DNA from 2 places in the Prosthecodimorpha staleyi genome. Region 2 is predicted to be linked to the other one. Evidence: riboswitches for the same ligand, from Rfam matches in the RefSeq annotation. Region 2 holds a riboswitch; the other holds the start of a gene.

Region 1 (4,410 bases), on a different contig from region 2:
GTCCACACCCGCGCGACCCGCGCCGCCGCGTCCGCCCGTACCCGGTCCGATCGCGGCCCGGCCGGCACCGACCCCCCCGACCAGCACCGTGCCGGCGGGCGGCGGTATCGCCCGCACGGCCACGGCCGCGCCCGGTCCCGCGGCTGCACCGGCGACCGGTGCGCCGACGCCGTCTGCGCCCACGGCCGGCCCTGCGGCGCGCCCGTCGCGCCCGACCGTCACCCGCTCGCCCGAATCGGCCGGCCGCGGTTCCATGGCCGAGCCGATCGAGACATCGAGACCGGCGCCGACCGGGTTCACGCGAGCGCCGAGCCGCGCGGCATCCGTTGAGACGGAGCCGACGTCGTCGCGGTCGCGGTTCGATGCGGCCGTCGTGCCGCCGGCGCCGCCTGCGGACACGCACGAGGACGACCGCCCGGCGCCGACGCCGCCGACCGGCGGCGTCGAACGGAAGCGTCTGAGCCTCAAGGAGATCGCACGTCCCGTCGTGTCTATACCGACACGAACCGCGCCACCCGCTGCCCCGCCGCCCCCGGCTGAGGAGCACGAGGCTGCGATCACCGATGCCGACATGGTCGGCTACGCGGTGGACGGCGCGCCGTCCCCCGCCGCCCCGGCGCCGGCTCCCGAGCCCGCCGAACCCGACTATCCCGAGGAAGCCGCGGCCCCGGCCGTGCCTGACGTGACCCCGGAACCCCCGCCGACGGGCCGGATGAAGGGCCGCAAGGGCCGGCGGGCCGAACCCGATCCGCTGCTTGAGGCGGAAAAGCCGAAACGGATGCCGCTGATCGTCGGCCTATCGGTCGCCGCTCTGGTGGTTGCGGTCGGCACCGTGGCGCTGTGGACCAAGCGCGATCAGGTCGCGGCCTATTTCGGAACGGAACGGTTGTCAGGCGGCACCGGCCAGCGCCCGTCCAACGAGAAGACGCTGACGCCGAAGGTGACCGATCGTCTGGCGCCGGAGGACGGCACCAGTCCCGGCCGCACGACCGCCAATGCCCAGAACGGTGTCAAGGTCGTCACCACCCAGCCGATCACCTCGACACCGTCGATTCAGCCGGCGACAGGCGCGACCGGCCAGCCGGCGACCGGCGGGAGCGAGGCCGGCGGACGCCAGACGGTTGCGGTTGCGCCGGGCGGCGGGTCGACGGCCGTTGTCCCGGGCGGCGGTGATGCGGCGGTGCCGCCGATCGCCCAGAAGGCGCAGCTCCTGGAGGAGGGGGCCGGCGGTTCGGCGCAGAACCAGATCAATGCGGGCCGTGTCGTCTGGCGGACGGTGCGCGAGAGCCCCGGTGCCGGCAAGCCGCCGGTCACCATGATCAAGGCGCGGGTCGAAGTGCCGGACCGCGGCCTGGTCCTGAACCTGTCGATCCAGCCCAACTCGGACAATTCGTTTCCGGCCAGCCATCTGATCGAGCTGAAGTTCGAGGTTCCGGCGGATTTCGACAACAAGGGCGTCTCCAACGTACCCGGCCTGATCCTGAAGCAGACCGAGACGGCGCGCGGCGATCCGCTGGTCGGGGCGGCAGCGCGCATCTCGGCCGGTTTCTTCTGGATCGCCCTGTCGGCGCCGGAGGCGGAGAAGCAGCGCAATCTGGGCCTCCTCAAGGAGCGCGGCTGGATCGACATTCCGATCCTGTTCGACAACGGCAAGCGCGGCATCCTGACCCTGGAAAAGAACGGCGCCGGCGACCGCGTCGTGGCCGACGCGCTGACGGCCTGGGCGCAGGGCGGCTGAACCCGGCCCCAGCCCCCGAATCCCGGTCGGGCGCCGGCGTCGGTACCGATCCCGCGCCGCCGTCCGTTCCGGTGGCATCCGTTCCGGTCAGGGCGTTGGACCTGCCTTGGGGTTCCGTGTCGCCGGTCCGTAAGATCATGGCGAAACACCGTGAATTCCATCTGACGACAGGATCGTGCCGCCCTGCAGGGACGATCTGGAGGTCAGCATATCGTTGTGAAAATCCGGTGCGCTGGCCCCTGGGCTCTCCCTCGCTCTGGCCGGCCTCGGGCTTGCCGACGGCACCACGCGCCGAAATGCGTGGCTGACCTCGCGCGGCAACAAGGGCTTCTTCGTTCCTCGCGGCACCGTGACGGTCGTCGACACTGCCGACTGTGCGGGGATCGTGGCGGTCTTCAGGAGGTCGACCTTCTCGGGCGTCGCCAGCGTCTCGGTGACCCAGCGCGCCTATCTGAAGCCCGGAACCACCACCGGCGCCGACCCCGACGTGATGGTCTCGCCCCTGGTCGTGTTCTGAGCCGGCATCGGCCGATCCGGTCGACGCGATAGCCGGATCGCTGCGGGGGCTTGTCCCCGGCGCGATTCCGGGCCATGGTATGCCAGTCCGAGGGGTGCTCCCGGTTGGAGCTGAGATGGCGCTGCGGCGCCGGACCCTTTGAACCTGATCCGGGTCATGCCGGCGAAGGGACGGGATCAACCGGCTTTCGCAGACAAGAATCTCCCGGATCTCCCGCGACAGGAGCAGGAGATCCATGGCTGTTTTCATCGCCGAGCGGCCGCCCGCCGCAGCAGGCACCACCACCGAGCCGGCCCGCCCGGCCGCTGTGCCGCCGCTCGCCAGCGCCAGCCCGGCGGCTCCGAGCCCTGCCGCTGCCACCCGCGTTGTCGCCCAACGCGTTGCCACCCCGGCCCAACCGGCCGCTTCGCGCACCCCGCCGGCCTCCTCAAGGCGCCGGGCGTCCGGGCGGCGCTTCGTCCTTGATCTCGCGCTGGTGATGGTCGCCCTGGTGGCGATCTGGTGGAGCGTGGTGCTGGTGCTGGCACCAGAACCCTTCCTGCTGCCGGGGCCGGACCGGGTCGTCCTGGCGCTGATCCGCCGCTGGGGCGATCTGTGGCCCAATGCGCTGGTCACGCTGACCGAGATCCTGTTCGGCCTCGTCACCGGCATCCTCGCCGGCGTCGCCACCGCGCTGTTCATGGGCTATGTGCCGGCGGCGAGCCGCGTGGTGACGCCCTTCGTGGTCGTGCTGCAGTCCATGCCGGTCTTCGCCATCGCGCCGGTGCTGGTGCTGTGGTTCGGCTTCGGCCTCGCCTCGAAGATCGTGATGGCGACGGTGATCATCTTCTTCCCCGTCGCCTCGGCCTTCCATGACGGCATCGAGCGGACCGACCCCGGCCTCCTCGATCTCGCCCGCCTCTACGGCGCCGGCCGGGCCCGGACCCTGGCGCTGATCCAGGTGCCGGCCGCGCTGCCGGCCCTGGTCACCGGGCTGCGCATGGCCGCCGCCGTGGCGCCGATCGGCGCGATCGTCGGCGAATGGGTCGGCGCCTCGTCGGGCCTCGGCCTGATCATGATGCACGCCAACGCGCGCATGCAGACCGATGTGATGTTCGCCGCCCTCGCGCTCGTCGTCGCCATGGCGGTCGTCCTGCGGCTGGCCGCCGATCTCCTCGCCGACCGTCTCCTGCCCTGGCTGGACGAGACGGACCGCTGATCCTCCCGCGCTCTCCCGAACGGAGTCTCCCAACGATGCCCCGCCTTCTCGCGTCGCTCGCCCTGGCCGCCGCGCTCGGCCTCACCGCCCTGCCGGCCGCCGCCGCCGACAAGCTCTCGGTCGCGCTCGACTGGTTCGTCAATCCCGATCACGCCCCGCTGGTGGTGGCCCGCGACAGGGGCTTCTTCGCCAAGGCCGGCCTGGATGTCGACCTGATCGCCCCGGCCGACCCGGCGGCGCCGCCGCGCCTGGTCGCCGCCGGCCAGGCCGACATCGCCATCTCCTACCAGCCGAGCCTGCACATGGCGGTCGCCGAGAACCTGCCGCTGGTGCGCTTCGGCACGCTGGTCGAAACCCCGCTCAACACCGTGATCGTGCTCGCCGACGGACCGGTGAAGACGCTGAAGGACCTGAAGGGCCGCAAGGTCGGCTATTCGGTCTCCGGCTTCGAGGATGCCGAGCTCGGCGCGATGCTGGAGAGCGTCGGCCTGTCGCTCAAGGATGTCGAACTGATCAACGTCAACTTCGCCCTGACGGCGGCACTGAGCGCCGGTCAGGTCGATGCCGTGGTCAGCGGCTACCGCAATTTCGAGCTGACCGAACTGGATCTCGCTGGCAAGAAGGGCCGCGCCTTCTTCCCCGAGGAGGCCGGCGTGCCGCCCTACGACGAACTGATCTACATCGCCCGGCGCGACCGGGCCGCCGACCCGAAGCTTGGCCGTTTCGTCGAGGCGGTCGAGGCGGCGACGCTGTGGCTGACCAACAACCCGGACGAGGCCTGGGCGGTGTTCCGCAAGGCTGATCCGAAGCTCGACGACGAACTGAACCGGCGCGCCTTCTTCGACACGCTGGCCCGTTTCGCCAAGCGCCCGGCCGCGCTCGACGCCACCCGCTACACCCGCTTCGCCGCCTTCCTGAAGGCCAAGAAGCTGATCGACACCATCCCGCCGCTCGACA
Region 2 (4,410 bases):
TCGCCCTGGCCGACATGGACGCCATCGGCATCGGCGGCCAGCGCCACGTCGGTGCGGTCGTTGACGATCAGCGGAATGCCTTTCGGCCGGAGCAGGGCGACGAGTGCGCGCGCGGCCTCGACCAAGGCGCCGGTCTCCGCCTGCGGGTCGCGCAACTGAACGAGCGTGACGCCGCCGGCCACCGCCGCCGCGACCGTGTCGATGAGCGCACGCGGCTGGCCGATCGACGGATCGGTGACCAGATAGAGACCGAGATCGAAGGCGAGGCGGGTCAAAGGTCGATCTCCGTGAAGCCGGCATGGGCGGCGAGGGTGGCTTCGTCCATGGCGAGGAGGGCGTCGCACAGTTCGGCCGGCAGATGGCCGGCCCCGCCGGGGCAGCGCGCGCCGGCGACCGCACCGGCCGCGCTATAGACGGCGAGTGCGGCGACGGCGGCCTCAAGCGGCGGGGCGACGGCCAGGAAGGCGCCGGTGGCGGCGGACAGCGCGCAGCCGAGCGCGGTCGAGAGCGGCATCAGCGGATGGCCGCCGGTGATCGCGATCAGGCGCGTGCCGTCGGTCGCGTAGTCGGTTTCCCCGGTCAGCGCGACGACCGTTCCGGCCTGGCGCGCCAGGGCGACGGCGGCCGCGGCCGCCGCGTCCGATCCGGCCAGCGAATCGACCCCGCGGCTGGCCTCGGCGGAAGCCGCCGAGGCGGCGCCGGCGAGGCCCGCGAGCGCCATGATCTCCCCAGCATTGCCGCGCACGATGGCGGGCTTGAGGTGCAGGAGCGCCAGCGCGGTCTCCGAACGCAGCCGGGTCGCGCCGGCGGCGACCGGATCGAGCAGCCAGGGCTTGCCATGGCGATTTGCGGCCGCGGCGGCGCGCAGCATGGCGTCGATCCAGGGGCCCGACAGCGTGCCGATATTGATCACCAGCGCGTCCGCGATCCCGGCGAACTCCTCGACCTCCTCGCCGGCATGGACCATGGCCGGGGAGGCGCCGAGGGACAGGAGCACATTGGCCGAGATGGTCATCGCCACGTAGTTGGTGATGTTGTGCACCAGCGGGCGGCGCGCGCGCAGGGCAGCGAGCGCGGCGGCCACGGCGGCGATGGTCGGGGAGGGGGGCAGGGCTGTCGTCGGGGCGGTCATGCCAGGCGCGCCTTCTCGATGATGGTCGCCGTATCGAGGCCGTAGAGCGCATCCAGGATCGCCGCGGCGAAGGTTCCCGGCCCGCTCGAGGCGGCGGCGGCGACCTCGCCGGCGATGCCCATCACGGCCAGCGCCGCGCCGGCGGCGACCAGTGGATCCGGCTCGACCGCCCGGAATGCGGCCGCCACCGCGGTGCCGGCGCAGCCCATGGCGGTGACCCGGTCCATCAGCGGATGGCCGTTGGCGATCCTGACGATCCGGCTGCCGTCGGTGACGATGTCGACCGGCCCGGACAGCGCGACGGTGGTCAGGTGCCGGGCGGCGAAATGGCGGACCGCCTCCTCGCCGGTATCCGTACCGGCGAGACCGACGAATTCTTCGTGGTTGGCGCGCACGAAATCCGGCTCCATCCCGATCAGCGTCCGCGCGAAATCCAGCCGCGGCGGGGAGATGTCGACCTTGACCGGGTCGAGCACCCAGGGCACGCCCATCTCGCGGGCGACCTCGACGGCGGTCAGGCTGGCGTCGCGCCGGTGCCGGTCGAGAATGCCGAGATTGACCAGCAGGCTGCCGGAGACTGCGATGAAGGCGGCGATCTCCTCCGGGCTGGAGGTCATCGACGGCCGCGCGCCGATCGCCAGCAGCATGTTGGCCGTGTAGCTCTGCGCAACCGGATTGGTGATCACCTGGACCCGCGGCCGGCCGGTGCGGACCGCGTCGAGCACGCCGGCGACATGGTCAGGGGTGAGGGGATGAGCGGGCAGTTGCTGGGTCACGAACGCGCCTCCGCCGGGATTGCGGGCAGGGCGGTTCGGGATTGCGCGATCATCGCCATCTCAAATCCCTCCGCCGGCACGACCCGGATCAGGTTCTTGGAGTTGGCGCCGCCGCCTCTCAGCCCGGCCGTCAGGACGGGCACCCCCATGAGATGGCTACAGACCTAGGATCTCGCCCCGCCGTTGGCAAGCGGGAATTTGGGCGAGAAAAGTGGGTGCCCGGCCTTGCAATGCCGGGCAGGGACCACCACTTGAGACCTCGACGGTGACGCAGGGCCGACCAAGCCCCGGCGTCCAGTGGAGATCGCGAACGCTGACCGCGGATGTACCGGCAGCCTTCGATCTCCCCAACCCGCCCGCCGCCTGCGCCCTTTCCGAGATTTCGGAACGATCGCGTCGTGCCGCCGCCCCAAGGGGACCGGCAAGCCGACGCGAAGCTGCAGCGGCGGGGCGGGCGTCCTTGTTTTCCCTTTCAGATTCCGATTTTGGGCTGGTACGGCGGCACCCGATCGCGCGTGGCCGCCCTTCTTCAGCGAGAGCCGCCACCCCTTGCCGCCGTGGCGGCGATCCGGTCTATTGGGCGCCTGCATCATTCGCCAAGGCGAGCCCATGAAACCCTTCTTCGTCCTGATCAAGACCAATCTCGGCCGTGCCTATGAGGTCGCGACCGCCCTTGCCGATGCCGAGATCGCGTCGGAAATCTATTCCATCGCCGGCGACCACGACCTGATCGTGAAGTTCTATGTCGAGGACGACACCGATATCGGCCGCTTCGTGAACGAGAAGGTGCACCACATTCCCGGCATCCAGGACACCAAGACGCTGATCACCTTCAAGGCTTTCTAGCCCCGGGACGTTGCGGCGGGGCGCCGCAATTTCGCGCGCTTCCCGCCCCGGCCGCCTTGATTGTTCCGATAAGCCGTCTGCCTTTCGCCGTGACGCTCCGTAAATCCTGCCGGCACCGCATGGGACAAGGAGTGCCGCCATGATTTCGATGCTGCGTTTCGGACCGGAGATCCGCACGATGCCCGAACTTGTCGATCTCGCCATGGCCGATCTCGTCGAGCATGCCCGGCTGGTCGAGCCGCTGCATCTGCGCGATCTGTTCGCCGCCGACCCGCAGCGCTTCCAGCGCTTCTCGCTGGCGCTCGACGACCTGCTGATCGACTATTCCAAGAACAGGATCGTGCCGCAGACCATGGAGCGGCTGATGGCGCTGGCGCGCGTCGCCGATCTCGAAGGTTGGCGCGAGCGGATGTTCGCCGGCGAGCCGATCAACACCACCGAGGGCCGCGCCGTCCTGCATACGGCACTGCGCAACCGGTCCGGCCGCGCCGTGACGGTCGACGGGCGCGACGTGATGCCCGACGTGACCGAGGTGCTGATCCGCATGGGCGCCTTCGCGGATTCCGTCCGCACGGGCGCGGTCAAGGGCGCCACCGGCAAGGCCTTCACGGATGTGGTCAATATCGGCATCGGCGGCTCCGACCTCGGTCCCGCCATGGTGACGCTGGCGCTGGCGCCCTATCACGACGGCCCGCGCGTCCATTTCGTCTCCAATGTCGACGGCGCCCATATCGCCGACACCCTGAAGCGGCTCGATGCCGAGACGACACTGTTCCTGGTCGCCTCCAAAACCTTCACCACCCTGGAGACCATGACCAACGCGGCGACCGCCCGCGCCTTCATTGCCGAGCGGCTCGGCGAGGCGGCGGTGCCGGACCATTTCGCCGCGGTCTCGACCGCGGTTCCGAAATGCGCCGCCTTCGGCATCCGCGAGGACCGCATCTTCGGCTTCTGGGACTGGGTCGGCGGGCGCTATTCGGTCTGGTCGGCGATCGGCCTGCCGGTCGCCATCGCGGTCGGCTCGGAGCGCTTCGAGGAATTCCTCGCCGGCGGCCACGCCATGGACGAGCATTTCCGGACCGCGCCGCTGGAGGCCAACCTGCCGGTCGTGCTCGGCCTTCTCGGCGTCTGGTACCGCAACGTGTTCGGCATGGCCTCGCAGGCGGTGATCCCCTACGACCAGCGCCTGTCGCGCTTCGCCGCCCATCTGCAGCAGCTCGACATGGAATCGAACGGCAAGCGCGTCCGCCGCGACGGCCGCCCGGTGGCGCTGTCGACCGGCCCGGTCGTCTGGGGCGAGCCGGGCACCAACGGTCAGCACGCCTTCTTCCAGCTGATCCACCAGGGCACCGACCCGATCCCGGTCGACTTCCTGCTCGCCGCCGAGCCGCACGAGGCCCTGTCGGACCACCACGCCAAGCTGGTCGCCAACTGCCTCGCCCAGTCCGAGGCGCTGATGCGCGGCAAGACGCTCGACGAGGTCCGCGACGAACTGGCCGCCGCCGGCCTGGAGGAGGAGGCCATCGCGGCGCTCGCCCCGCACAAGGTCTTCCCCGGCAACCGCCCGTCCAACACCATCCTTTACCGCAAGCTCGACCCCTTCACGCTCGGCCGCCTGCTCGCCCTCTACGAGCACAAGGTCTTCGTCCAGGGCGT

Evidence for each region. A riboswitch is a leader RNA that binds a small molecule or an ion and turns the genes downstream of it on or off. The one in region 2 is predicted to bind thiamine pyrophosphate.
Region 1: it holds a riboswitch for thiamine pyrophosphate, as region 2 does, so the genes downstream of both, KL771_RS04895 (ABC transporter permease) here and thiM (hydroxyethylthiazole kinase) in region 2, are expected to answer to the same signal.

The regions. Positions count from the first base shown of each region.
Region 1 is NZ_JAHHZF010000002.1:412,225-416,634, reverse strand. Features, by position in the region: gene KL771_RS04910 (hypothetical protein) at 1-573, opposite strand, end outside; gene KL771_RS04905 (hypothetical protein) at 572-1,738, shown strand; gene KL771_RS04900 (hypothetical protein) at 2,088-2,255, shown strand; TPP riboswitch at 2,336-2,443, shown strand; gene KL771_RS04895 (ABC transporter permease) at 2,491-3,453, shown strand; gene KL771_RS04890 (ABC transporter substrate-binding protein) at 3,489-4,410, shown strand, end outside.
Region 2 is NZ_JAHHZF010000005.1:347,239-351,648, reverse strand. Features, by position in the region: gene thiE (thiamine phosphate synthase) at 1-275, opposite strand, end outside; gene thiM (hydroxyethylthiazole kinase) at 272-1,132, opposite strand; gene thiM (hydroxyethylthiazole kinase) at 1,129-1,908, opposite strand; TPP riboswitch at 1,956-2,065, opposite strand; gene KL771_RS12230 (Lrp/AsnC ligand binding domain-containing protein) at 2,518-2,754, shown strand; gene pgi (glucose-6-phosphate isomerase) at 2,933-4,410, shown strand, end outside.